3 regions of the Mesorhizobium sp. M7A.F.Ca.US.010.02.1.1 genome follow, and region 3 is predicted to be linked to each of the others. Evidence: riboswitches for the same ligand, from Rfam matches in the RefSeq annotation. Region 3 holds a riboswitch; each other region holds the start of a gene.
What was found. A riboswitch is a leader RNA that binds a small molecule or an ion and turns the genes downstream of it on or off. The one in region 3 is predicted to bind thiamine pyrophosphate.
Positions count from the first base shown of each region.

Region 1 (5,179 bases), on a different contig from region 3:
AGTCGGCGCAGCAGGTCAAACGTGTCGTTGTTCAGAAAGGCCTTGCCGTTGGACATGGTCGAAATAAAGCAATGTTCGCCTTCCATGACCGTCCCGTCGGCGACATTGGTGCGGTAGGGTATAAGTCGGATGCCGACGAGCTCTCCCTGATCGGTCGTGAAGAAGACGAGCTCATTGAAACCTGACTGTATCTCTGGTGCTGAGATGCAGATCAATTTGCCGTCCGGAAACCTTGGATCGTTGACGATCTCGACCGGATCAGCATGTATGTGTCCATGCAGGTAGACGATAGGCTTGTTGCCCTGCAGCAGCTGAGTTCTGACAAATCCGCTGTTGAGCATCTCCGCGTATGGCGTAATGCGCGGAGTCTTTTGTGGCAGCAGATTGTGATGGCCGATTATGATGCCGTAACGCATGTCGGGCTGCTGGAGCAATTCCTGTAGGCCTGCAAGCATCTCACGCGAGATGTATGGCGTGTCCATCTGACCGTAATACTCGTCGTCGGACGCCTCCTTGTCTGGATCGCTGGGAGGTGTCGCGGGCGAATGTCCCGAGATGTCCGGCGAGCCGAGATCTAGAGGCTCTGTAGAAGGACTGAGTGCCTCGAGACGATCACGAAGGAACGCGGGAAGGTTTTGAAGCTCCCAACTGCCTATCGCTGTGTTGACGAGGATGAAGTTTGCGCCTGCGGATCCTGTCGGAAGTCTGAAGTGCACGGGTTGGTCCACGGGAACGGTCTGCCAACCCAAGCGGGCGGCTAAACTCGCCATTTCGCTGAATTTCTCAGTCGGTCCAAGTTCGCGCGCGTCATCACGGTTCACATCGTGATTTCCCGGTACGAATATCAACGGAAGCGCCTTTGAACTGCGTCCCTGTGCGCGGCAGAGCAACGTGAAATGCTGGAATGCCGAAGCAATGAAGGTCTTGTCGCCACGGCTCGTGAAATCCCCCATGAAGGCGATCGAATCCAAGGGCTTCGAAGTCGTCAGCCGCCGAAGTTTCGTCAAGACGGCACGCAGCGAAGACGCGCGTAGCTTCTGCGTTATTTTCGGAGCGAACTTGCTATCCTTGGCATCGATGTTGCTAGAGGAAGGATGCCAGTCCGGATAGTGAATATCGCCTACTTGAAGGATTCGCACCCGCCGCATAACTCGCCCCCCTGCCGAGAGCCATAGACTAATCCGTTCGCTTTTGCCAAGCGCGAACGATCATCCGCAGTGTCCTTAACGAGGTAGCCTGCACTTTTCGAGAATTGCCACGGCGGCTATTTTTCGGCTGTGAAGCACACGAGACCCGTGACGTGAGACCCAGTTGCTCAATGCCCAGTTGCTCAATGAGCTTTCTTACGAATAAGGGAGAATTTCCGCGGCCGGACTATCTCTGAGCGAGCGTGCATGACTGCCAACGGAAGGTCTTGCACGCACCCTTGCGATCTTGAGCAATGGTCGCCATGACTTTCTTCTTGCAGGCTTTTGAGTGGCCCAGCCTGCGATCACCAGACCCCACCGATTCTAAAGAGCGTGGCAGATGGGATAGTCGAGGTTGCCCGTGCACAGTCACGCTCAGGGCTTGCGCCGCCCAGAGGACACGCTGAAAAGGCAGATTGGGGCGCAAGCACGCCATTCACGAGAGGTTCGACATGAAGACCATGCAAGAAAAAGACATTCCGGCATTCGTACAAGCAGTTGTGGACGCCGGCTGCAAAATTTGCGCGATTGGCAACTTGGGATACGTCTTTGGCGATGCTGATTTCACGCCAGCGCAACGGAGGGCCGTCGAGCCACAGCTGCGTAGGATTGCTGAAATCTACGGCGAACGCGATCATCTCATGAACGAGATAGCTGTATATCTGCGGTCGATCGGACGCCATGTCGAGGTTGAGCCGAAGACAGGTATTTCCTGATGGCCGTGATCGCGAGAAGCCGTCTTCCAACCTCTGAATCCTAAAGGAGGTGACCCCCAAGGCCGTTCGTCACCTTCGACCAGAATAACCACATCCGTGACCGCCTGAGCTACTTGGTCGATACGCGCACATGGCCAATACAGTTTCTCCATCCTTCACGAAGCGAATGAGGCTTTGGCCATTCAGCCCCGGTCTACGGGGCGTGACTTGTCCCCGATGCATGCGCGAGCTCTCCGCCCGGCTGGCCGCCGGTCGTCGCCACCGGCCGAAGGCGCCCGAATGCGCTTGACAAGATAGCGTCAGCCCGTTCAACCTAAGGCATTCACCAGGGGAGTCCCGGCAAGGGGCTGAGATACTGCTGGCTTTCGCGGCGCAGTGACCCGTTGAACCTGATCCAGTTCATACTGGCGTAGGGACGGTGCAAGCGCTTTGCGGGAGTTTACGCCCGAGGTCCTGTTGCAGCAGGTCTACAGAAGCGTCTTTTCATCCTTCCGGCACAGAACTGGGTCTCCAATGCATGAGCAAAGGAGCCTCACGATGAATGCCCTCACCCCCGCCGTATCGACGGGACCACTGCCCGCCTCGCGGAAAATCCACAAGCCCGGCGTCCTCTACCCGCAGATCAGGGTGCCGATGCGCGAGATTTCCGTCCATCCGACGGCCGGCGAACCGCCCGTCACCGTCTACGATCCGTCCGGCCCCTACACCGATCCATCAGTCGAAACCAGCATCGAAAAAGGCCTTGCCCGGCTTCGCCACGAATGGGTCACGGCGCGTGGCGATGTCGAAGCCTATGACGGCCGCCACGTCCGGCCGGAAGACAATGGATTCGCCACCGGCGAGCGCCTGACACCGGAATTTCCGATACGCAATCGGCCGCTCAAGGCCAAGCAGGGCAAGGCGGTGACCCAACTTGCCTATGCGCGCGCCGGCATCATCACGCCAGAAATGGAGTTCGTAGCCATCCGCGAGAATCTCGGCCGCGAGGTGATGCGCGGCAAGCTGCAACGCGACGGCGAAGCCTTCGGCGCGGCGATCCCAGATTTCGTCACACCCGAATTCGTGCGCGACGAGGTGGCGCGCGGGCGCGCAATCATTCCCGCCAACATCAATCATCCCGAGAGCGAGCCGATGATCATCGGTCGCAATTTTCTGGTCAAGATCAACGCCAACATCGGTAACTCGGCTGTCACATCGTCGATGGCCGAAGAGGTCGAAAAAATGGTCTGGGCTATCCGCTGGGGCGCGGACACGGTGATGGACCTGTCGACCGGCCGCAACATCCACAACATCCGCGACTGGATCGTGCGCAATGCGCCGGTGCCGATCGGTACGGTGCCGCTCTATCAGGCGCTGGAAAAGGTCAACGGCATCGCCGAGGATCTGAACTGGGAGGTCTACCGCGACACGCTGATCGAGCAGGCCGAGCAAGGCGTCGACTATTTCACCATCCACGCCGGCGTGCGGCTGCACTACATCCCGCTGACCGTCGACCGGGTCACGGGCATCGTCTCGCGCGGCGGCTCGATCATGGCCAAATGGTGCCTGCACCATCACCGGGAGAGCTTCCTCTACGAGCATTTCGAGGAGATCTGCGACATCGCCAGAGCCTATGACGTCTCCTTCTCGCTCGGCGACGGCCTTCGTCCCGGTTCAATCGCCGATGCGAACGACGCGGCGCAATTCGCCGAACTGGAAACACTTGGAGAACTCACCAAGATTGCCTGGGCAAAGGACTGCCAGGTGATGATCGAAGGCCCGGGCCATGTCCCCATGCACAAGATCAAGCAGAACATGGACAAGCAGCTCGCAGTGTGCGGTGAGGCGCCGTTCTACACGTTGGGGCCGCTGACGACCGACATCGCGCCGGGCTATGACCACATCACCTCAGGGATAGGTGCCGCCATGATAGGCTGGTTCGGCACCGCAATGCTTTGCTACGTCACGCCGAAAGAGCATCTCGGCCTTCCCGACCGCAACGACGTCAAGATTGGCGTGATCACCTACAAGATAGCCGCCCATGCAGCCGATCTGGCGAAGGGCCATCCGGCAGCGAAAACCAGGGATGATGCCCTTTCGCGCGCGCGCTTCGAGTTCCGCTGGGAGGACCAGTTCAACCTGTCGCTCGACCCCGAAACCGCACGGTCCTTCCACGACCAGACCTTGCCCAAGGAGGCGCACAAGCTGGCACATTTTTGTTCGATGTGCGGGCCGAAATTCTGCTCCATGCGCATTTCCCACGACATCCGTGCCGAGGCCCAGAAGGAAGGCATGGCGGCAATGGCGGCAAAATACCGGGAGGGCGGCGATCTCTACATGCAGGCGGACGAGACTGGCGTACCGGTCGTGCCAGAGGCTCCCAAACCATCATGAGGGTGCTCGTCAAAGGGGCCGGCGTTGCCGGCCTCACCGTCGCTTTCGAACTCGCCGCCCGCGGCGCGACGGTCACCGTCGCCGAGATGCGGCATGGCCTTGGTGGCAACGCGTCGTGGTTCGCCGGCGGCATGCTGGCGCCATGGTGCGAGCGCGAAAGCGCGGAGCAGCCGGTGCTGGATCTCGGACGCGATGCTGCCGACTGGTGGGATGCGGTGCTGTCGGGTCAGGTGACACGGGCCGGGACATTGGTCGTGGCCGCGCCGCGTGATGCCGGTGAGCTTGACCGGTTCGCCAGTCGCACGTCAGGGCATCGGCGCGTCGATGAAAACGAAATTGCGCTCCTGGAACCCGACCTCGCCGGCCGCTTCCGGCGTGGATTGCTCTTCCCCGACGAGGCTCACCTCGACCCACGCCCGGCGATGGCGGCACTTCATGACAAGCTTGCGACCATGGGTGTCAAATTCCACTTCGGCTGCGACGCCCGGCCTGTTTCGGGATTCGCCCGTCAGATAGACTGCATGGGAATGGCAGCGGCCGATGACAGGCTGCGCGGTGTTCGCGGCGAAATGCTGATCCTTCGCACGCCTGATGTCTCGCTGTCGCGGCCGGTCCGTTTGCTTCATCCACGCTTTCCGCTTTATGCCGTGCCGCGCACCGATCACCGTTTCATGATCGGAGCGACGATGATTGAAAGCCAGAGCGCCGGACCGGTGACGGCGCGTTCCATGATGGAGCTGCTGGGCGCCGCCCATGCCCTCCATCCGGCCTTTGGTGAGGCCGAGATCGTTGAAACCGGTGTGGGTGTCCGTCCGGCATTTCCCGACAATTTGCCACGCGTCGAAACAGACGGTGAGATCATCGCGATCAACGGTCTTTATCGTCACGGTTTTCTCCTCGCCC
Region 1 is NZ_RZRV01000027.1:47,595-52,773, forward strand. Features, by position in the region: gene EOA19_RS23750 (metallophosphoesterase) at 1-1,148, opposite strand, end outside; gene EOA19_RS23755 (hypothetical protein) at 1,640-1,903, shown strand; TPP riboswitch at 2,221-2,337, shown strand; gene thiC (phosphomethylpyrimidine synthase ThiC) at 2,441-4,276, shown strand; gene thiO (glycine oxidase ThiO) at 4,273-5,179, shown strand, end outside.
Region 1: another riboswitch for thiamine pyrophosphate. It lies ahead of thiC (phosphomethylpyrimidine synthase ThiC); the one in region 3 lies ahead of EOA19_RS20435 (YkoF family thiamine/hydroxymethylpyrimidine-binding protein).

Region 2 (5,179 bases), on a different contig from region 3:
TCGCTCTCTTTTATGCGCATAATGTAGGCGCATAAAAGTTCACACACAATCCCTTACCCTTCCATCTCCTCGCGCAGCATCTCCAGTTCCAGCCACTCTTCCTCCAGCGCCGCCAGCGTGGCGCGCTCCTTGTCGAGGGCGGCGATGGTTTTCTGGAAGGAGGCCGGGTCGCGCTCGTAATAGGCCGGATCGGCGATGTTGTTCTCCAGCCTTGAGATCGAAGCCGTCACAGCCTCGATTTTCTTGGGCAGCGATTCCAGCGCGAATTTCTGTTTGAACGACAGTTTCTTCGCCGGCCCCTTTGGCGCGGCCGCTTCACTTCTGGTCGTCACTGGCGCTTCGCCGTTTTCGGCCTTCGCACGCGCCTTGCGGTCGTCCAGCCTGGTGCCGCCGCGCTGCGCCAGCATGTCGGAGTAGCCGCCGGCATATTCGATCCAGCGGCCTTCACCATCCGGCGCGATCAGGCTGGTCACGGTGCGGTCGAGGAAATCGCGATCGTGGCTGACCAGGATGACGGTGCCGGCAAAGCCGGCGACCAGTTCCTGCAGCAGTTCCAGCGTCTCCATATCGAGATCGTTGGTCGGCTCGTCGAGCACCAGAAGGTTTGCCGGCCGCGCCAGCACCCGCGCCAGCAAGAGCCGTGCCCGTTCTCCGCCGGACAACTCGCGCACCGGCGTGCGTGCCTGCTCCGGCTTGAACAGGAAATCCTTCATGTAGGAGACGACGTGGCGCTGCTCGCCATTGATGACGAGGTTCTCGCCGCGCCCGTCGGTGAGATATTGCGCCAGCGTCTCCTGCGGGTCGACCGCCTCGCGCTTCTGGTCGAGCGTGGCGATCTCCAGATTGGTGCCGAGCCGCACCGAACCGACGTCCGGCTTCATCTCGCCGGTCAGCATCTTCAAGAGCGTCGTCTTGCCGGCGCCGTTCGGCCCGACCAGGCCGACGCGATCGCCGCGCTGGATGCGGGTCGAAAACCCCTTGACCACGGTGAGATCGCCAAAGCTCTTCTCGATGTTCTTCGCCTCGATCACCAGCTTGCCGGACTCGGCGGCGTCGCTCGCCACCATGGTCGCCGACCCTTCGGCACCGCGATGGCCGCGAAAACGCTGGCGCATGGTCTGCAACTCGCCGAGCCGGCGCATGTTTCGCTTGCGCCGCGCCGTCACGCCGTAGCGCAGCCAATGCTCTTCGCGAACGATCTGGCGGCCGAGTTTATGCTGCTCGCGCTCTTCTTCCTCCAGGACCAGGTCGCGCCATTCCTCGAAATGGCCAAAGCCCTTGTCCAGCCTGCGGGTCTGGCCGCGATCGAGCCAGATGGTGGCGCGCGACACACGTTCGAGAAAGCGGCGGTCGTGCGAGATGACGATCAGTGCCGAGGAGGTGCGGATGAGTTCTTCTTCCAGCCATTCGATGACCGAGAGGTCGAGATGGTTGGTCGGCTCATCGAGCAGCAGGATGTCTGGCTCCGGCGCCATCACGCGGGCAAGGGCAGCACGCCTCGCCTCGCCGCCCGACAGATCATTCGGACGTTCCTCACCCGACAGTCCGAGATGCTCCATCAGATAGCTGGCTCGGTAGGGATCGTCGGCGGGGCCAAGCCCGGCCTCGACATAGGCGCGGACGGTGGCAAAGCCCTCCATGTCCGGCATCTGCGGCAAATAGCGGATAGTTGCCGAAGGCTGGCGGAACACCTCGCCGTCCTGCGGCTCGATCAGGCCAGCGGCGATCTTCAGCAGGGTCGACTTGCCCGACCCGTTGCGGCCGACCAGTGCAATCTTGTCGCCGGCCGAAGCCGTCAAGGCGGCGCCGTCGAGCAGCGGCGTGCCGCCGAAGGTCAGTTTTATCCCGTCGAGGTTGAGAAGAGGCGGGGCCATGTCAGCTTTCAGGTAAGGGATAGGGATGAGCGAGCAGCATCGCGCGGCCATGGTCCAGTGCGATTTCGAGGCGGCCCTTGACCTCGTTGGAGATGGTCAGCGACGAACCGAACGCCACCTTGACGTGGTTCAGCGGCCATTTGGCGCCGGTGACGGTCAGGCCGGCGAGCTCGGAAAAGCCGAGCACCGAAAACAGCGTGCCATCGGCATAGTCGAAGCCGGCCGTTCCGCGCAGCAGGGGAATGCCCTCCTGGGCGCCGCTGGTCAGGAGCACATCAGTCCCGGCCTCGGCCAGCCGGAGGGCAAGCGCCAGATGCAGGAAAGCGTGGTCGGCGCGCTTGCCGCCGAAAGCACCGGCGAGCACCAGGCGGGTCGCGCCGCGCTCGAGTGCGGCGGCAATGGCCAGTTCGCCATCGGTCTGGTCCTTTTCCGCCGGGAAGGTCCGGCGCGGCACGGAAGCGAGATCGTCAGGCAGCTTGGCTGGCACGGAATCGAAATCGCCCACCCACAGTTCGGGCACGAGACCCAGCAGCCGCGCATGCCCGATGCCGGCGTCGGCGGCGATGACGCGGGAGCCTTCGGCCTGGCGGTCGAGCCGTGGCGTGCGGATGAGATCGCCGCCAAGCAGGATGGTGAATGTGCTCATATCGTGTGGCCCTTACCAGCCCGGCACGGGAAACGGAAGGCGGCAAACTCCCACTTGCATGGGGGATCGGCCCGGCCTATGTGTCGAAACGCTCTAACGGGGTGCCGGACGCGATCTTCGCGGACCGGCTGAGAGGCAGTCTCGCCAACCCGCTGAACCTGATCCGGTTTGTACCGGCGGAGGGATTAGACGTTTCGGACAGTCCGACGCCTCAATTCCTTTTAATTCGAACGAAGGAGGCGCCGATGCGCACGCATTTATACGCTCTAGTCTCAGCAATGGCCGTGGTCCTGTCCGGACCGGCCTTGGCCAAGGACAAACTCACCGTCTACACCTATGAGAGCTTTACCGCCGACTGGGGTCCGGGTCCCGTGGTGAAGAAGGAGTTCGAGGCCGAATGCGGCTGCGATGTCGAGTTCGTCTCGGTCGCCGACGGCGTCGCGCTGCTCAACCGCGTCAGATTGGAAGGCGCGTCGACCAAGGCCGATATCGTGCTTGGCCTCGACACCAATCTCACCGCCGATGCCAAGGCGTCAGGCTTGTTCGCGCCGCATGGCGGCGTAACTGATGTCAACGTGCCGGGTGGCTGGAGCGACGATACTTTTGTCCCCTTTGACTACGGATATTTCGCCGTCGTCTACGACTCCGAGAAGCTGAAGAACCCGCCGAAAAGCCTGAAAGAACTGGTCGAGGGCAGTGCCGATGACAAGATCGTCATCCAGGATCCGCGCACCTCCACGCCGGGCCTCGGTCTGCTTCTGTGGGTCAAGTCGGTCTATGGCGACAAGGCGCCCGAGGCCTGGGCCAAGCTCAAGGCGAAAGTGCTGACCGTGACGCCGGGCTGGAGCGAGGCCTATGGGCTGTTCACCAAGGGCGAGGCGCCGATGGTGCTGTCCTACACGACGTCGCCGGCCTACCACATGGTCGCCGAGAAGACAGAGCGCTATCAGGCAGCGTCGTTCGAGGAGGGCGAGTATTTGCAGATAGAAGTCGCGGGTATCACCACGGCGGGGGCCAAGAACCCGCTGGCGGCCAAGTTCATCGCCTTCATGACCGGGCCGAAATTCCAGGATGCCATCCCCGAGACCAACTGGATGTTCCCGGCCGGCAAGACCGACAAGCCGCTCAATCCGGCCTTCGACAAATTGGTCAAGCCGACCAAGACCTTGCTGTTCAGCCCCGACGAGGTCGCCGCCAACCGCAAGGCCTGGGTCGATGAGTGGCTGGCGGTGATGAGCAAGTAGGCTTGCGAGTTCTTTTGATGTTCGCGCCACTCCACCCCCCTCTGGCCTGCCGGCAATCTCCCCCTCAAGGGGGGAGATTGGCAGTGTCGTTGCTGGTTATAGTCCGGCAACGTTGGAGACTAGCGGAAGCATGGGTGGCGGCCGATCTCCTCCCTGGAGGGGGAGATGTCCGGCAGGACAGAGGGGGGCGCCAAGGAACGCAATCCTTTGTAATTGCCGCGATGGAAAGAATGGTGGTCCAGCGTGCAACGCGCGTCTGACCCCCGCATCACCGCTGGCACCCTCGCGCTCGCTGCAATCGCGCTGCTGATCGGCGGCGCGTTTGCCGGCCTGCTTTTCGAGGGCGCCCATGATTTCTCGGGCGCCTGGGCAGCCTTCGATCCCTATCTGCTTCGCGTCATTCGCTTCACGCTCTGGCAAGCGGCGCTCTCGACGCTGCTTTCGGTCATCCCGGCGCTGTTCGTGGCGCGCGCTCTGTCGCGACATCCACGTTTCTTCGGTCGCGCCTTCATCCTGCAGATATTCGCCGTGCCGTTGGCGCTGCCGGCTATTGTCGCAGCACTCGGCATCCTGGCGCTTTATGGCCGTGCCGGCTATTTCGCCGGCGTGTTTGCTGTGATCGGCGGGGGAAGCTGGCCGGGCATCTATGGCCTGTCCGGCATCCTCGTCGCCCATGTCTTCTTCAACCTGCCGCTGGCGACGCGGCTGTTCCTCGAGGCGCTGCAGACCATACCGGCCGACCAATGGCGGTTGGCGAGCCAGCTCGGCATGGCGGCGCGGCCGGCGTTCCGGCTAATCGAATGGCCAACGCTGCGCGCCGCACTGCCCGGCGTCGCCGGGCTGGTGTTCATGCTCTGCATCACATCCTTCACCATCGTGCTGACGCTCGGCGGCGGGCCGGCCGCGACGACGCTTGAGGTCGGCATCTACCAGGCGCTGCGCTTCGATTTCGATCCCGCCCGGGCCGTTACATTGACGCTGTTGCAGATCGCCTTGACCTTTATCGTTGTGCTGGCCCTAACGCGCCTGGGCGCCAATGTGGTCGGCGACACCAATTTGCCGGTCGCGCAACGCCGCTATCTCTCGGTCAATCGGAGCGAGACCTGGTTGAACGCGCTAGTCATCATCCTGGCGCTGCTGTTCGTCGTTGGGCCGATGGCGGCAACCGTGGTGGCCGGGCTGGGTGCGGACCTCGGCCGTTTGGCCAGAGAGGCCACTGTCCGGCAGGCAACGCTGACCAGCGCGGCGCTCGCCTTTCTGTCGGCGCTGCTTTCGGTGATGCTGTCGCTGGCGCTGACCATGGCGCGGCGGGCACTGGCGCTGAACCGCCGTGCCGGCGCAAAGACACTGCTCGAACGCGCCACCGATACAGGCGCCGGTTTTGTCCTTGTCGTGCCGCCGATCGTCGTCGGCGC
Region 2 is NZ_RZRV01000041.1:10,606-15,784, forward strand. Features, by position in the region: gene EOA19_RS28610 (ABC-F family ATP-binding cassette domain-containing protein) at 54-1,874, opposite strand; gene EOA19_RS28615 (thiamine diphosphokinase) at 1,876-2,520, opposite strand; TPP riboswitch at 2,608-2,722, shown strand; gene thiB (thiamine ABC transporter substrate binding subunit) at 2,766-3,764, shown strand; gene thiP (thiamine/thiamine pyrophosphate ABC transporter permease) at 4,008-5,179, shown strand, end outside.
Region 2: another riboswitch for thiamine pyrophosphate. It lies ahead of thiB (thiamine ABC transporter substrate binding subunit); the one in region 3 lies ahead of EOA19_RS20435 (YkoF family thiamine/hydroxymethylpyrimidine-binding protein).

Region 3 (5,179 bases):
GTCACCGAAGTCGCACCCGTTGGTCCATTCTGGGAAGCCGAGCCCGAGCATCAGGACTATCTGGAGAAATATCCCAACGGATACACCTGCCACTTCGTCAGGCCAGGCTGGAAGCTGCCGGTTCGCGAGACGGCGGTTTCGTAGATTCGCAACTGCGATTTGCCCTGCATTGCTGCTCGACGGTGTCGTCGAGCAGATCATCGCATCCAAACCCCTTCAGTCAGCGCGTCTTGTCGCGTGGTGAAGCCATCGAGCTTTCACCAATGTGCGAAAGCGCCCTTCGAACACCTTCGTCAACGGCGAATGCGGTGCGGTAGGCAAACACGGTCAGGCGGTTGACAGCCTGCCGTATCGCGGTCCAATTGCGCAGGAAGAGTTGATTTCGGGAGACGGGCCGTGAAAAAAGTTTACGAAAAGCCAGTGTTTGTAAAACGCGAGCGTCTTTCGGTTGTAACTGCCTTGGCATCGCCTTCCACTCAGCCGACCTGACAAGCTCGCCCTGATCTGTCGGCCCGTTTGAGCCGCCGAAGATGAGGCCGATCGAATCGACCGATCACTCGGAGCCGATCACAGCCGTTTTTGTCCTCGATATCTCTAACTATACGGGGCCTCTGCTCGCCGGCTGGCTAGAGGCTGGAAATGCAATTGGCGCGATCATCGTGCCCGGGTTCCGGCGTCGTCCCACCGGTTTCAGCATTGGCAATTTCCGGCGAAGGCTTCAACGCAAGCTGCTGCTCAGGCGGTTTATCGGTAACACGCCTGTCAAGTTTATCGAATTTGGCCGCCCTTACGATTGGAATGCGCTTGGTCGGCAATTGTCTGACGTCCGCGCCGATGTGCTGGTCTGCTACACTTTGCCTGTCTTGATCCCTCAAGAGGTTCTTGGCCATTTTTCCAAAGGCGGGGTCAACCTCCACCCGGCGCTGCTCCCCGACTATCGAGGGCCCCACCCGATCCAGCGCTTGGCCGTGGACGGCCGGTATGCGGCTCATGGCGGCGTCACGCTCCACAAGATGTCCGCCGGTTTTGACGAGGGTGACATTCTCGGGCAGGTGCCGTTTTCCGAAGCTGACTGGACATCGAGAGAAGCCTTGGTCGACAGCACGGCAACCGCTATGCGGATTCTGGTGAGCGAGGCGGTGCCGGCCTACTGCCGGGGGCTGTTGTCAGGAATGCCGCAGCCGAAAGGCGACTTCGTCTGGGCGCGGCTTCAGCCCAGCCACCTGATAATCTCGCCGGCCATGTCGGTCGAGCATGTTGTACGGCTATGGCATGTGCTTGGCCTTCTGCCAGGCATCTATCTTGAAATCGGAACGCGCAAAGTCAGGCTGGGATTCCAGATCAGAAGGCTGGGGCCCTGCACAGGAAAGGCTCCGGTCAGGCGGTGGGGAACAGTGGAATTCGATCTCGCCAACGGTCGGGTCCTGTATTTTACCTACGGTAGAGTGCTCAAACGGCTGCTCAATTCAAAACACCTATTTTCGCGCCCGCCCGCCGGGAAACCCGCTCCAGAAATCCGGCTGTTCGGCAAAGCGAGTGCTGCGGACCAGAAAAACGGATGAAGTCGCTGGGCGATGCCCAGCGGCTTCATCCGTTTGCGACGTGGTTACTTGCCACAATGATTATCGTTTACCGTTGGCGCCGTCGCGTTACCATCGGCGTCCGGCTGCGCGCCTTGCGGGTTGGTCGGGCAATTCTGATCCGCGTTCGAATTCATGTCCCCTACCGTGCCAGTCGTGCTGTTGGTCGTGCCCGGGTCGACAGTGTCCGGCTCGATCGTATTCGGGGAAGCCGGCGTGTTCGGCTCAACCGTCACCGACTTGCCGCTGCCGCTTCCATTTGCGTTGTTGCTGCCGGCGCTTTGCGCCATGGCTGACGTGGCCAGACCAATGGTGAGAACCGAAGCTGCGAGGATTTTCATGAACATGGTTTGTCTCCATTTCTGTGAAGTCGTCGCTTATTTTCTACGAAAGTGATCGCGTTGCGACTGTGAGGACAACCGGTCGCGGCGGCGAAGGTTCCCGACAAAATTCCGCTCAGGCGCACCGTGACTGGCGCAATGCTTTTGGCGCAGTGCTCTGAAAAAACGGCTTTCCCTTGAACTCGAATGATGCTTTAAGGCGCACATCCACAGGGGTGCTCCGTACGGTCGGGGCTGAGACGGGGGCGGCAAGCCCACAGACCCTAGAAGCTGATCTGGGTAATACCAGCGGAGCGAGGCGGGCGATGTTTTCAGGCGCACAGATTTCCCTATACCCCATGACCGACGATTTCGTCGGTGTCATTCTTGGCGCGCTCGGTGCGCTCGATCCCTGGCGCGACAAGCTCAGGATCGAGACCGACGACATCTCGACCTTGCTGGTCGGGCCGCCCGAAGTGCTGTTTCCCGCCATGCGTGACCTCTTCGTGGCGGCGGCACGCAGCGGCAAACATTGCGTGTTGTCGGCCACCATCTCGCGCGGGTGCCCTGGCGAACCGGATGATCCGATCTGCCGCTCCGATGCACTTGGCGGGCCTGTCGGGTCGCTCGGCCCGCGCAAGGATGCGGCCATCGCGGCGGTGCGCAATGCTGCTGCCACCGGCCAGCCGGCGGCGGCGCAGTTCTCGCTCTATGTGATGGGCACCGACGACCACATGGACGAGATCTACGGCTGCATCGATTTTCTCAAGCAGTCCGGCGTCTATGAGCGTTCTAAGCATTTCTGCACGAAACTGCGCGGTGATGCCGGTGCGATCTTTTCGGCGCTGGACGAGGCCTTCTGCCGCTTCGGACCAGGCGCCGGCCACGTAACCCTCGACGTCACGGTCTCGGCCAACAGCCCGTCGGCTGTCTGAGCCAGCCGCGCTTTCGCGCTGCCGTCAAAGGTTGTCTCCCGTGGCCACATCATCAGTCGCTTCGCGCCCGATCGCGGGTCTTCTTGTCAAGGCAATGCCGGCCATGATCTCGGTCGGTTTGCTCCTAGTGGCGTGGGAGCTTTATGCCACCTATTCCGGCATCAGGCCGACGATACTGCCGGCGCCGTCGCGCGTTTTCGAGCAAGCGCTGCTCAATCGCCAGGCGCTGGCCGACAACGCCATTCCGACCATCGGCGCCACGCTGCTCGGCTTTGCCTGTTCGCTCAGCGCCGCCTTCGTGCTGTCGATGCTGGTCGACTTCTTCCAGCCGCTGCGGCGTGCGCTGTTTCCCGTCTTAATCGTCAGCCAGACCTTGCCGCTGGTGGCGATCGCGCCGCTGGTGGTGCTGTGGTTCGGCTTCGGGCTGGCGCCCAAGATCATGCTGGTGGCGCTGGTTACCTTCTTTCCGATGCTGGTTGCATTGGTCGAGGGTTATGAGTCGACCGAGGCCGAGATCGGGCAAATGCTCCGCGCCATGGGGGCAGGGCGCTGGCGCATCTTCGTGCTGGCGCGGCTGCCTTCGGCGCTGCCCTATTTCTTTGCTGGGTTGAGGATCTCCATCACCTATGCCGTGGTCGGCGCGATCTTCGCCGAATATGCCGGTGCCGCGAAGGGGCTGGGCATCTATATGCTCAACGCCAAGAACAATTTCCGCCCTGACCTGGTTCTTGCCGCCGTCGGAGTGAGCGCTGCCCTGACCCTTGTCCTGTTCGGGTTGACTGTACTGCTGCAGCGCCTTGCGATGCCCTGGGAGCGGGCCGGCAAGGAAACCGCCGGGAAGGGAGCCTGGCGATGAGCCGGCTGGAACTGCGGTATGTGCGCAAGGCGTTCGGTGGGCTCGACGTGCTGGCCGATATTTCGCTTAGCGTCGGCGCTGGTGAATTCGTCTCGATCCTTGGACCCTCGGGCGCCGGCAAATCGACGCTCTTTCAGCTTCTGACCGGCGCCGAGCATGGCGAGGGCGAGATGTTGTTCGACGGCGCGCCGCTCGACGACCACGGCAGGCATTTCGCCTTCATGCCGCAGCGTGACGCGCTGATGCCGTGGCGGCGCATCCTCGACAACGCGACGCTCGGGCTCGAAGTCCAAGGCATGAGGAGACAGGCGGCGCGGGTGCGCGTTGCGCCGTTGTTTGCCGAATTCGGGCTTGCCGGCTTCGAGCGGCATTTTCCAGCGCAACTGTCCGGCGGTATGCGCCAGCGCGCGGCCTTGCTGCGCACGGTGGTGCAGCAACGCGACATGCTTTTGCTCGACGAGCCGTTCGGCGCGCTCGACGCGCTGACCCGCACGGCCATGCAGCGCTGGCTGGAACAGATGTGGCGGCATCATCGCTGGACGGCGCTCCTGATCACCCATGACGTGCGCGAAGCCGTGTTCCTGTCCGACCGCATCTATGTGCTGTCGGCGCGCCCGGCCCGCATCGTGCGTGAAATTAAGGTGCCGCTGCCGCGCCCGCGCAGCCTTGGCGGCGATGCCGCGCGCCAGGCAAGTACGCTCGAGGCCGAGATTCTCGACATCATCGTCAACGCCACCCCATCCAAAGGACACGATCATGACTGACTTGACGCGCCGGCAGGCCTTGTTGCTGACCCTTGCCACAGGCCTTCCGCTCATTGCCGGATCGGGGCGAGCCCAAGCACAATCGGCACAAAAGGTCACCGTTGCCCTCGACTGGACGGTCAACACCAACCACATCGGACTGTTCGTCGCCCGCGACAAGGGCTTCTATCGCGAGGCCGGGCTCGAGGTCGACATCCTGCCTTACAGCGATACCGGTGCGGGCACGCTGGTTGCAAATCGCGTCGCCGATTTCGGCATCAACGGCACCATCAGCCTGTTCACCCAGAGAACCGCCGGAGCGGACCTGAAGGGCGTCTATGCGGTGGTGCAATCGGAAACCGGCCGCGTGGTCTTCAATGCGGCCCGCAGCGAGATAGTAAGCCCGAGAAACCTTGACGGCCTGACCTATGGCGGCTTCGGCAGCGCCTGGGAAAACGCCCTGATATCGACCATCATCCGCCATGATGGCGGCAAGGGCAATTTCGAGACGGTGACGCTCGGCACCTCAGCCTATGAGGCGCTGGCCAATGGTTCGGTCGATTTCACGCTCGAAGTCTCGACCTGGGAGGGTGTCGAAGCCGAGCTCAAGGGCGTCAAACAACGCAGCTTCGTCTATGCCGATTACGGCGTGCCTGACGAGCATACGACACTGATCTCTTCGAGCGAAGCCTATCTCCAGGCAAACCCCAAGCCTGCGGCAGCCTTTGTCCAGGCGACACGGCGC
Region 3 is NZ_RZRV01000019.1:92,596-97,774, forward strand. Features, by position in the region: gene msrA (peptide-methionine (S)-S-oxide reductase MsrA) at 1-144, shown strand, start outside; gene EOA19_RS20425 (formyltransferase family protein) at 531-1,562, shown strand; gene EOA19_RS20430 (hypothetical protein) at 1,607-1,927, opposite strand; TPP riboswitch at 2,123-2,236, shown strand; gene EOA19_RS20435 (YkoF family thiamine/hydroxymethylpyrimidine-binding protein) at 2,227-2,835, shown strand; gene EOA19_RS20440 (ABC transporter permease) at 2,939-3,691, shown strand; gene EOA19_RS20445 (ABC transporter ATP-binding protein) at 3,688-4,455, shown strand; gene EOA19_RS20450 (ABC transporter substrate-binding protein) at 4,448-5,179, shown strand, end outside.